One region of the Arthrobacter sp. Y3223166 genome, then DNA from elsewhere that is predicted to be linked to it. Evidence: predicted binding sites of a transcription regulator. Region 1 holds the regulator's gene; each other region holds the start of a gene.

Region 1 (3,250 bases):
CGAACTCGGCGTAGGCCTCGTCCACGATCACGATGGCCTTGGAGGCTTCCCCCGCTTCATACGCCGCCTCCACGACCTCAAGGCCCAGGGCGGTGCCCGTCGGGTTGTTCGGGGAGCAAAGAACGACCACGTTTGCCGCGGAGCCGGCCACAGCGGCGGCGGCAGCGTCCGGGGACAGCGTGAAGTCTGCCCCCCGCGGAACGGCCACATAATCCGTGTCCGTCCCGCTGGCCAGCAGCGGGTACATGGAATAGGTGGGCGGGAAGCTCAGCAGGGTGCGGCCGGGGCCGCCGAAGGCCTGGAGGATTTGCTGCAGGACCTCGTTCGATCCGTTGGCGGCCCAAATGTTCTCTGCGGTGAGGCCGTGCCCCAAGTAGCGGGCCAGCGCCGTCCTCAGCTTCGTGAACTCGCGATCCGGATACCGGTTCAGACCCGCGGCAGCCTCGCTGACGGCCGAGACGATGGCCTGACGGACAGCATCGGGCAGGCCATGGGTGTTTTCGTTGACGTTCAGGAGGACGGGAACCTCCAGCTGGGGCGCACCATAGGGCTCCAGGCCCCGGAGATTTTCCCGCAACGGCAGGCGGTTCAGGCGTTCTAACTGCTCACTCACCGATCCAGTTTAAGCTTCGGCCCGCCCGGGGCAGGAATCGGGCGGGCCGAAGCAGCTCATATTACGGCTGCCTCAGCGCGCGGACGGGACCAGCAGCTGCTGCCCGGCGTGGACGATGTCCCCCTGCAGGCCGTTCAATTGCGCGATCTCGAAAATGACATCGTGGGGGTTGCGGTCCGGCGCGGACTGCACTGCTATGTCCCACAGTGACTGGCCGCTGCCGACCGTGACGGTCGCCGCCGGCCCCGGCCCCAGCCCCCCGGCGGCGGCCATTGCCGGAGCAGTGAAGAAACCGATCAGGGTCAGGGCTGCGGCCGCGGCGAGCATCAGCGGCAGGCCGATCAGCAACAAACGGCCGCGGCGGGTCAGCCGCAGGCCTGTGCTGGTACGAAGGCCGGCGGGCTGCGGTGCGAGCTGGGCGGACATGGTGCCACCTTTCCGATATTCGATCTATTTCGGCTGGTTTCGATCGTCTTGCAACGGTATTCGAACGTATCTTCGAATACGTCTTCTACAGTTTTAGCACTGGTGATCGAACATTGTCGAGACTCAGTCGAACAAATGTTTGAAATTCGCTACCGCCTCGCCTAGCGTTGTAAGCGTCGGGCGGCAGTAAGAGCAGTGCATCAGCCGCCACCGACAAAACAGTTGAGACAACAGTCCATGTGCGGTTCCGCTACGGCGCCGGCGCAGGGACCACTACGGGGAGACCGGGGCCGGACATGTCGGAAGAGACCACCACCACTGCCGGAGCGAAGCGACGCGGCCGGCCCGTCAAAGTGGGGCGCAGCCTGACGCCGAGGCAGAAGAAGATCCTGGAAACCATCCAGCGCTCCGTCATGTCCCACGGATACCCTCCGTCCATGCGCGAGATCGGTGACACGGTCGGTCTGGCAAGCCTGTCCAGCGTCACGCACCAGTTGGCCCAACTGGAGAAGATGGGCTACATCAGGCGCGACCCCAAGCGTCCCCGTGCCATGGAAATCCTGACCCCGCTGACACTCGAGCACGGGGGTGTGGAAATCGTCGGAGTTGATGAACCGCAACAGCTGCGCAGCTCCAGCGGCGTCGCCGTATCCGAGCTGACCACGTCATCCGACACGGCGATGGTGCCGCTGGTGGGAAGGATCGCAGCGGGCGGGCCGATCCTGGCGGACCAGGCGGTCGAGGACGTCATGCCCCTGCCGCGGCAACTGGTGGGACACGGCGAGTTGTTCATGCTCAGGGTCTCGGGCGATTCCATGATCGATGCGGCCATCTGTGACGGCGACTGGGTCGTGGTCCGCCAGCAGCACACGGCCGAGAACGGCGACATCGTGGCGGCACTGCTCGACGACGAAGCAACGGTCAAGACCTTCCGGCAGCGCGACGGCCACACCTGGCTGTTGCCGCAGAATACCCAGTACGAACCGATTCTTGGCGACCACGCAACCATCATGGGCAAGGTTGTCTCGGTGATGCGGGCCCTCTGACGCGCCCGGTCTCCCCGGTCCGCGCTGCAGCCACCCCGGGATCCCCTGCCCGCACGGGCGGTCCCCGCGCAGGGCCCCGCTCGCTCCGGAACGGGCGTGCCCCCAACCCGTTCAGGCTGAGGCCGTAGCCAGCCTTTCCAAGACCTGGCGGGCCGTGGCGCCGTCCTTGGTACTCCAGAAGGGCGGCAGGGCGCTGCGGAGGAAACTCCCGTAGCGCGCCGTCGCCAGCCGGGAGTCCAACACGGCCACCACTCCACGGTCGTTTGACGCGCGGATCAGCCTGCCGGCTCCCTGGGCCAGCCGCACGGCCGCATGGGTCGCCGAGACCGTCATGAAACCGTTTCCCCCGGACTGCGCCACGGACCGGGTTCGGGCAGTCGTGAGCGGGTCATCCGGCCGGGGGAACGGAATCCGGTCGATGACCACGAGCCGGCACGCGGAACCGGGAACGTCGACGCCCTGCCAGAGCGTCATGGTGCCGAACAGGCAGGTGTCGGGCTCTTCGGCGAATTGGCGGACCAGCGCGCCCATCGACGATTCGCCCTGGCACAGGATGGTCAGGTCGGTGCGCCCGCGCAACTCGGCCGCGGCTTCTTCTGCCGCACGCCGCGAGGAGAACAGGCCCAGGGCGCCGCCGCGCGAGGCCAGCAGCAGCTCCTCGAGTTCATCGAGCTGTTCCGGGCTGGTGCCCCGGCCCGGCTTCGGCAGATGCGACGCCACGTAGAGCACGCCCTGCCTGGGGTAATCGAAGGGGCTGCCCACGTCCACGCTGGAATAGGCGGGCGCGCCGGCTCCGAGCAGTCCGAGCGACCCGGCGACGGCATCGAAGGTCCCCCCGACCGACAACGTCGCCGATGTCAGCACAACGGTATGGTCGTCGAACAAGCCCTCACGCAGCCGGGACGCCACCGAGAGCGGCGCTATGTTCAACGTTGCCGGCTGGTCGTCATTGGCGGCGTAGTCGCCGGCCTCGCCATAGGTGCTGGGACGGGTCGCCCAGATGACCTCCCGGGAGTCCGGAGCGGACAGCAGCCGTTCGGCCAGTTCCAGCACGGCCGCGAGCCGTGAGCGCGCCATCTGCCGTCCGCCGTCCGCTGCCCCCGCACCCTCGGGCTTCGAGTCGGAGAGCGCCGCGCGGGCCGCTTCCCGTACCTGCGCGAGAACC
Region 2 (3,250 bases), on a different contig from region 1:
CAGCTCGGCCAGCCGGCCGCGCAAGGCCTCCACGTCAACGCGCGGGCCGCGTCGCAGGCTCAGCCGCGCGCCGGCCTGGTCGATCAGGTCGATCGCCTTGTCCGGCAGGAACCGGTCGGTGAGGTAGCGGGAGGACATCTCGACGGCGGCCCGGATCGCTGCCTCGGTGTAGGCCACCTGGTGGTGTTCTTCGTAACGGTCCTTGAGGCCGGACAGGATGCGGACGGCGTCCTCGATCGAGGGTTCTGAGACCATGACGGGCTGGAAGCGCCGCTCCAGGGCAGGGTCCTTCTCCACCTTGCGGTACTCGCCAAGGGTGGTGGCGCCGAGCAGGTGCAGTTCGCCGCGGGCCAGCCGGGGCTTGAGGATGTTGCCGGCGTCCATGCCGCCCTCGCCGCCGCCGCCGGCACCGATCACGGTATGCAGTTCGTCGATGAACACGATCAGTTCGCTGCTCGCGGCGCTGATCTCGTCCAGGGTCTTGGTCAGGCGTTCCTCGAAGTCGCCGCGGTAGCGGGTGCCGGCCAGCATGCCCGGCAGATCCAGCGACACCACACGCTTGCCGCGCAGCTGTTCCGGGACGTCGCCGGCCACGATGGCCTGCGCCAGCCCCTCGGCGATGGCGGTCTTGCCCACGCCGGCCTCGCCGATCAGCACCGGGTTGTTCTTGGTCCGGCGCGCGAGGATTTCGATGGTTTGGGCAATTTCGTCCGCGCGGCCGATCACCGGGTCCAGCCGGCTCTCCCGGGCCTGGGCCGTCATGTCGGTGCCGAACTGGTCCAGCATGGGAGTTTCCGACCCGGTGCCGGTGCTCTGTTGCGGGCCGGTTGCAGGGGTGGGGCCGTCGGGCTGCGCCGCAGCTGTCTCCGCCGCGTGCTGCAGTGCCTGCGGGGTGACGCCCGCGCCGGCCAGGATCTGGCCGGCGGGGGTCTCCTGGTTCAGCACGAAGGCGGCGAAGAGGTGCTCGGGGTCGATGTAGGTGGAGCCGAACGCGCGGGCCACCTGGTGCGCGTCCAGCAGGGCACGCTGCGCCGACGGCGTGAGCGACGGCGTTTCCCGGGTCGGGCCGGTCTTTTCCGGCAGGCCCTGCTCCGCGGAACGCGCGATGGTCTGCGGGTCCGCGCCGGTCAGCTTGATCTGGCTGGCGGCCGGCTCCTGGCCGACCATGACGTGCAGGATGTGCAGCCCGTCCACCTCGATGTGGCCGAGGCCTGCGGCGAACCGGGCTGCCTGCGCCAGCACCTCATGGGTGCGGCGGCTGAGCAGCCGGGTGAGGTCGACCGTGCGGGATTGGGCCGCCCGCTGGCCCTGCAGGTAGCGGGCCAGGAACTCGTCGAATGAACCGTTGCCGGAAGCTGGTCCGAAGAACAGTGGCATGGATAATCCTCCTGTGGAACGTGAGTGCCTTCGACTCATGTTAACGCCTCTACGGCAGGATTATTCCAGAAGCTACCCGAACTTGAGTGCAGCTGGCTCATATGTAGGCCGCGGCAGGCCGGTGCTACTGTTGGATTCGAAGCTTTGTTCGAAGACGGGGGTCGGGATGTTCGGTGTAGAGCAGCCGTCGGATGCGTCGGCGGGCCCGGAGATGGGCAGCGGAGCGCCCGAGGAGGCGCGCGGTTTCCCGTCGCCGGCCAGGGACTACTTCCACGGCGGCATCGATCTGAACCGGCACCTGATCCGTGACCGCACCAGCACCTTTGTGATGCGGGTGGCCGGAAACTCGATGGCCGCGGCCGGGATCAGTGATGGCGATGAGCTGATCGTGGATCGCTCTTTGACCCCGCGCGACGGTTCGGTAGTGGTCGCGGTGCTGGACGGGGAACTGGTGGTCCGGCGCCTGCATCTCACCGCGGACGGCGTGCGCTTGCAGGCGGACGACGGCGGCGTTCCCACCGAGGTGGGCGAACTCGCCGACCTGAGCATCTGGGGCGTCGCCACCCGTTGCCTGCACCATGTCTAGCGCCCCCGTGCCCGGGGCAGGCGGGGCGGCCTCCGGCCAGCCGTCGGGCTCCGGCGGAGCGACCTCCGGCCGGCCCGGCGAACGGATCGCGCTGGTGGACGTCAACAATTTCTACGTCTCCTGCGAGCGGGTCTTCGATCCGTCCCTCGAGGGACGGCCCGTCGTCGTGCTCTCCAACAATGACGGCTGCGTGGTGGCGCGCTCCGAGGAGGCCAAACAGCTGGGGCTGAAGACCGGGACGCCGTGGTTCCAGGTGGCGCCGCGGGCCAAGGCCTGGGGGCTGGTCGCGCGGTCCAGCAACTACGAGCTGTACGGGGACCTAAGCGCCCGGGTGATGGAAGTGCTCGGCCGGTTCGGGGCCTGGCAGGAGGTCTATTCGATCGACGAGTCGTTCCTGGGCCTGCCCGGCGACGAGGCCCAGTTGCTGGAGACTGCCGGCCGAATCCGTGCCGCAGTGATCCGGCAGGTGGGCGTGCCGGTCAGCGTCGGCGTGGCGCAGACCAAGACGCTGGCGAAGTTCGCCAACCACGTTGCCAAACGGAATCCCCAGATGGCCGGAGTGTGCTCGCTGGGCTCGATGCCCGCTTCCGACATCGCCTGGATCCAGTCACGCGTCCCGGTCACCGGGCTGTGGGGCGTGGGCGGACGGACGGGGAAACGGCTGAACGCCCTCGGGATCGAGTCGATCGCAGACCTCAAGGCCGCCGACCCGCAGGCAATCCGCAAAAAGTTCTCCGTGGTGCTGCAGCGAACCGTGCTGGAGCTGAACGGGACGCCCTGCATCCCGCACGCGGAGGAGCGGGCCGACAAGCAGCAGATCATGTTCTCGCGCAGTTTCTCCACGCCGGTGACCACCCTCGAGCAGATGGACCAGGTGATGGCGGTCTATGCCCAACGCGGGGCGGCCCGGATGGCGGCCGAGGGACTGCGCGCCTCGGTGCTGACGGTGACTGCGGGGACCAGCAGGTTCGCCGGCGGCGAGGCATCGTTTCCCGCGGCCAGCGTCAACCTGGCGACGCCCACCCAGGATCCGATCCAGCTGACCAAGGCTGCCGTGGCCGCCATGCGCGGCTGCCTGACTCCGGGCGCCCACTATGTCCGGGCAGGGGTCCTGCTGTCGGGGCTGGAGCCCGCGGCCGGCCAGCAAACCTTCGACCCCTTCGTCAGCGATTTGGAACAGCGGCACATCGGCGACCTGCTGGGCGCGGTGCGTACCAAGTTCGGCGAAGCCTCGATCGGCCTCGGTCAGGGCGGGCTGGCGGCCCCCGCGGCGTGGTCAATGAAACG
Region 3 (3,250 bases), on a different contig from region 1:
AGTAGGTGTTGCGCAGCGGTTTGCGGCGGGGGTCGATGTAGTCCGGCGGGGTGAACCAGGGGATGCCGTCGACGACGTTGATCTCCCAGTTCCCTTGCTCGATCAGGTCGTGGTGGAGCAGGCAGAGGCATACCCCGTTGTTGACGTCGGTGCGGCCGCCGGCCCACCACGGGATGATGTGGTGGGCTTCGGTCCAGAACGCGGGCATGCTGCACCCGGGGAAGGCGCAGCCCTTGTCCCGTGCGACCAGGGCCCGGCGGATGGCGCGGTTGAAGAACCGTTGGGACCGGCCCAAGTCCAGGACCTCGCCTTCTGAACCGAGGACGGCCGGGATGATCTCGGCGTCGCAGGCCATCCGGCGGACCGTGGTGGCCGAGACGGGGCCGGTGAAGACCGCGTTGCCGCCGCCGGAGAGCAGCCCGGCCAGCTGGTCGTATCCGGTGGTGACGATCACTTGGGTGCGGTGCCCGCCCGAGTCCGGAAGCCTGCCGGTGTTCAGCGCGATCCGGCAGGCCCCGACCAGTCCCGCGAGCAGTTTCTGCGCCCGGGTGGCGTCATCCATCGCCTCCACCACGGTCGGGTCCACACCGGCGTGGCGTCCGCCGGTGCGACCGGATCCGGCAGCCGCGCTGCCGTCCGCAGCGGCCCCGTCCGTCCCACCCGCGTCAGCGGTATCGGCTCCGCCCCTGCCTGCCTCCGTGGTACCGGTGCCGGTGCCGGTTTCGGTTCCTGTTCCGGTTCCGGTGCCGGTTCCGGCGCCGGGAACATCATGGTTACCGCCGCCGTTGGCCGTGCCGGCGGCCGTGGTTCCGCAACCTGCGGTGCGGGGCTCACCCGAACCGGCCGGGCCGGCGTCGGATGGGCTGTTGACGGCAGGGCCGGTGGCGGCAGGAGCTGTGGCGGTGGTTTCTATGGCGTCGGGGCGGATCCTTGGGTTCGCGGCGCTGTTCATCACGGTGGCGAGGGCTTCGTACTGGGCGTCGGTGGTGTTGATGACGAACTGGTGCAGCCCGCGGCGCCGGCCGCGGTAGAACATGCCCTGCCGGGCCCGCAGTTCCTCCTCGGACGGTTCGGCACCGTCCTGGTCGACGGCGGTTTCCCACGTCCTGGCCACCATCACCAGGGTGTCCGCGTCGGCGTCCGCGGCCTGCCGGACCAGCGACGCTTCCATCGCCTGCAATGCCTCCGGAGTGCCGGCGTGGCGGGCCCGGTCCAGGGAATCGACCACCAGGGCCGCGGACTGGCCGCTGACCTCACCGCCGGCCATGGCCTCGGCCAAGACCGGCAGCGCCGGCGCACCCGGTTCCCCGTTCAACCGCACCGGCGCGGCGATCGCCTTGCCGACCCGCAGCCGGCGCCGCGCCTCCACAATCCCGATCCCCAGCCGGGAGCGCAGATACTCCGCCGTGTTCGCGAACTCCGTCTTGCGGCGGCGCTGCACCCGCTTGGACCCGGACAGGTCCGGGTTCACTGCGTCCACGCCGCCGCCGGTTTTGATCGCCGCCGCCGGATCCGCCCACTCCCCCGCCCCCGCGCCGGCACCTGCTCCCGCCTCAACGCCGGATTCAGGCCCAGCCGCCGTCGCGTTTTCCCCGATGGGGGGCATGTCCGCCTGCTCCACGGCTTCGGCGTCGGCGCCTTGGCCGGCTCCTGCCGCCAGCGCCGTCGACTGTTCCCCGGTGGCGGCGATGTCCGCCCGCTCCACCGCGTGGGCGCCGACGACCTGCAGGAACTCCACGAGCTTCGAAACGTCCTCGACCGCCGCCACCTTATTGACCAGGTCCCGGGTACGCAGGGACCCCGACTCCGCGGGAAAACGGTCGGCAACATCCTGCAGCAGGACAAACGCCTGAGCCAGGGATGCGTCGATCTCCCCGGTGCGTTCCAACGGTGCAAGAGCCATACCACAATTTTATTCGTACACACATTCGATAGCCATCAAAAGGCGCCATTGTGTAGGAGTAGTGGCACGCCACTCAAGCAACTGGTGCCGAGGTTTGATTTCGCGGCAAAGAAAAAGCGGCCGACTGCGAACGGTGCAGGCGGCCGCTGCAGCTGCCCGCGAACCGTCGGGCAGCTGCACTTCGGTGGTAATCATTTCGCAGCTCCGGGAAGGCGGACCGCAACCGGAGGGTCATCCCCTGTGACCGTCGGAATGCTCACGTGTGAACGTTTCCGGGACCGGGCGCGCCTTTCGGCAGCGCGGCGGAATCCGACAAGGGCGGTACGTGATCTTAGGGGTGACGATGAGGAAATGGTCTGCAATCTCTCTACCATCCTGTAGGCGGTGCCCCTCTAGATCGCAGGCCCGATCCGATAAAAAGAAGCTTGGATCCATCTCCGCTCAGCCGGAGTAGGGGTTACGCTCATCCCACTCCCGTTCCAGCCGCGGCCGCACCCGGAGCCGCGCGTCGCTGCCTCGACCGGCGCTCCAGAAGGAGTGCAGTCACCCCCGCCGCAACCGCTGCGACGATCGTGGCGATTAAAAGAAGGGGCAGCAGATCCGAAGGCACGGTCAGTGCCAGGGCCGTCATCGTCAGGACGAAGGCGGCCGTTGCCAGAAGAACCACACATCGCAAGCATCAGTACGAGGGCGGGAGTGATAACGGCAACTCTTAGTTTCATCACGAGTCCTCATAAGTTGTGTAACCCAATGCCCACACACACACACCCAGCCCTCCGACGGCTCCCACTACAGATGCGAGGGTTCCGAGACGGCCATGTTCGAAACCAGGGCCGGTTCGCGTTCGGCGCCCAATTCAAGGTTCTCCACGATGCTTGCGTTCGCTGTCGAATAAGAACATAGCCAAAAACATGAGGCCAAGTATGGTTACGAGGATGAGTGTCCAATTCGACTCAGTAATCATGAAGTAGATGCCAGCAACCAGCATCAGGACTAGCGGTATGCCCATCATGAGAGTGAGGAATCGCCCTCTTTCACGGTAAGTCCAGACCTGCCCTCTTTTCGGGAACATTGTCACTCCAATCTAACGAAGGGCGTTACCTATCCGAGCCAAGTCTCCGAGGAAAGCAAGATAGTTCAGACCATTTCTATGCTCGTGGCGTCTGCTGGGTTGTCCGTTACTAAATCTGCAAAAAATTACCTGCAGCAACGCTCAGCGCGCAACTGGCTCCGAGGGTAGACGGTCCCCCATCCCCCGCTCAGAGTGCCCAATCCGAGGGCAACGGAAGCGGCGACCCCGCTCGAGGGGAGTGTCGAGGGTGTCCTGCTGGGTGAAACGTGCAGTGT

Evidence for each region. The regulator LexA, encoded in region 1, represses DNA repair genes until DNA is damaged. The targets are predictions, from matches to a motif close to TCGAACANNTGTTCGA.
Region 2: AC5RUH_RS11040 (LexA family protein) is a predicted target of LexA. The motif match lies at 1,514-1,529, and genes of this name have one in related genera.
Region 3: AC5RUH_RS08905 (HNH endonuclease signature motif containing protein) is a predicted target of LexA. The motif match lies at 1,917-1,932, and genes of this name have one in related genera.

What each region holds. Positions count from the first base shown of each region.
Region 1 covers NZ_JBNHGE010000013.1:40,189-43,438, reverse strand. Annotated here, with positions in the region: gene AC5RUH_RS08355 (histidinol-phosphate transaminase) at 1-613, opposite strand, end outside; gene AC5RUH_RS08350 (LysM peptidoglycan-binding domain-containing protein) at 686-1,039, opposite strand; gene lexA (transcriptional repressor LexA) at 1,336-2,085, shown strand; gene AC5RUH_RS08340 (ATP-dependent DNA helicase) at 2,197-3,250, opposite strand, start outside.
Region 2 covers NZ_JBNHGE010000022.1:26,184-29,433, reverse strand. Annotated here, with positions in the region: gene AC5RUH_RS11045 (ATP-dependent Clp protease ATP-binding subunit) at 1-1,377, opposite strand, end outside; gene AC5RUH_RS11040 (LexA family protein) at 1,589-1,963, shown strand; gene AC5RUH_RS11035 (Y-family DNA polymerase) at 1,956-3,250, shown strand, end outside.
Region 3 covers NZ_JBNHGE010000015.1:10,893-14,142, forward strand. Annotated here, with positions in the region: gene AC5RUH_RS08905 (HNH endonuclease signature motif containing protein) at 1-1,903, opposite strand, end outside; gene AC5RUH_RS08910 (RHS repeat-associated core domain-containing protein) at 3,117-3,250, opposite strand, start outside.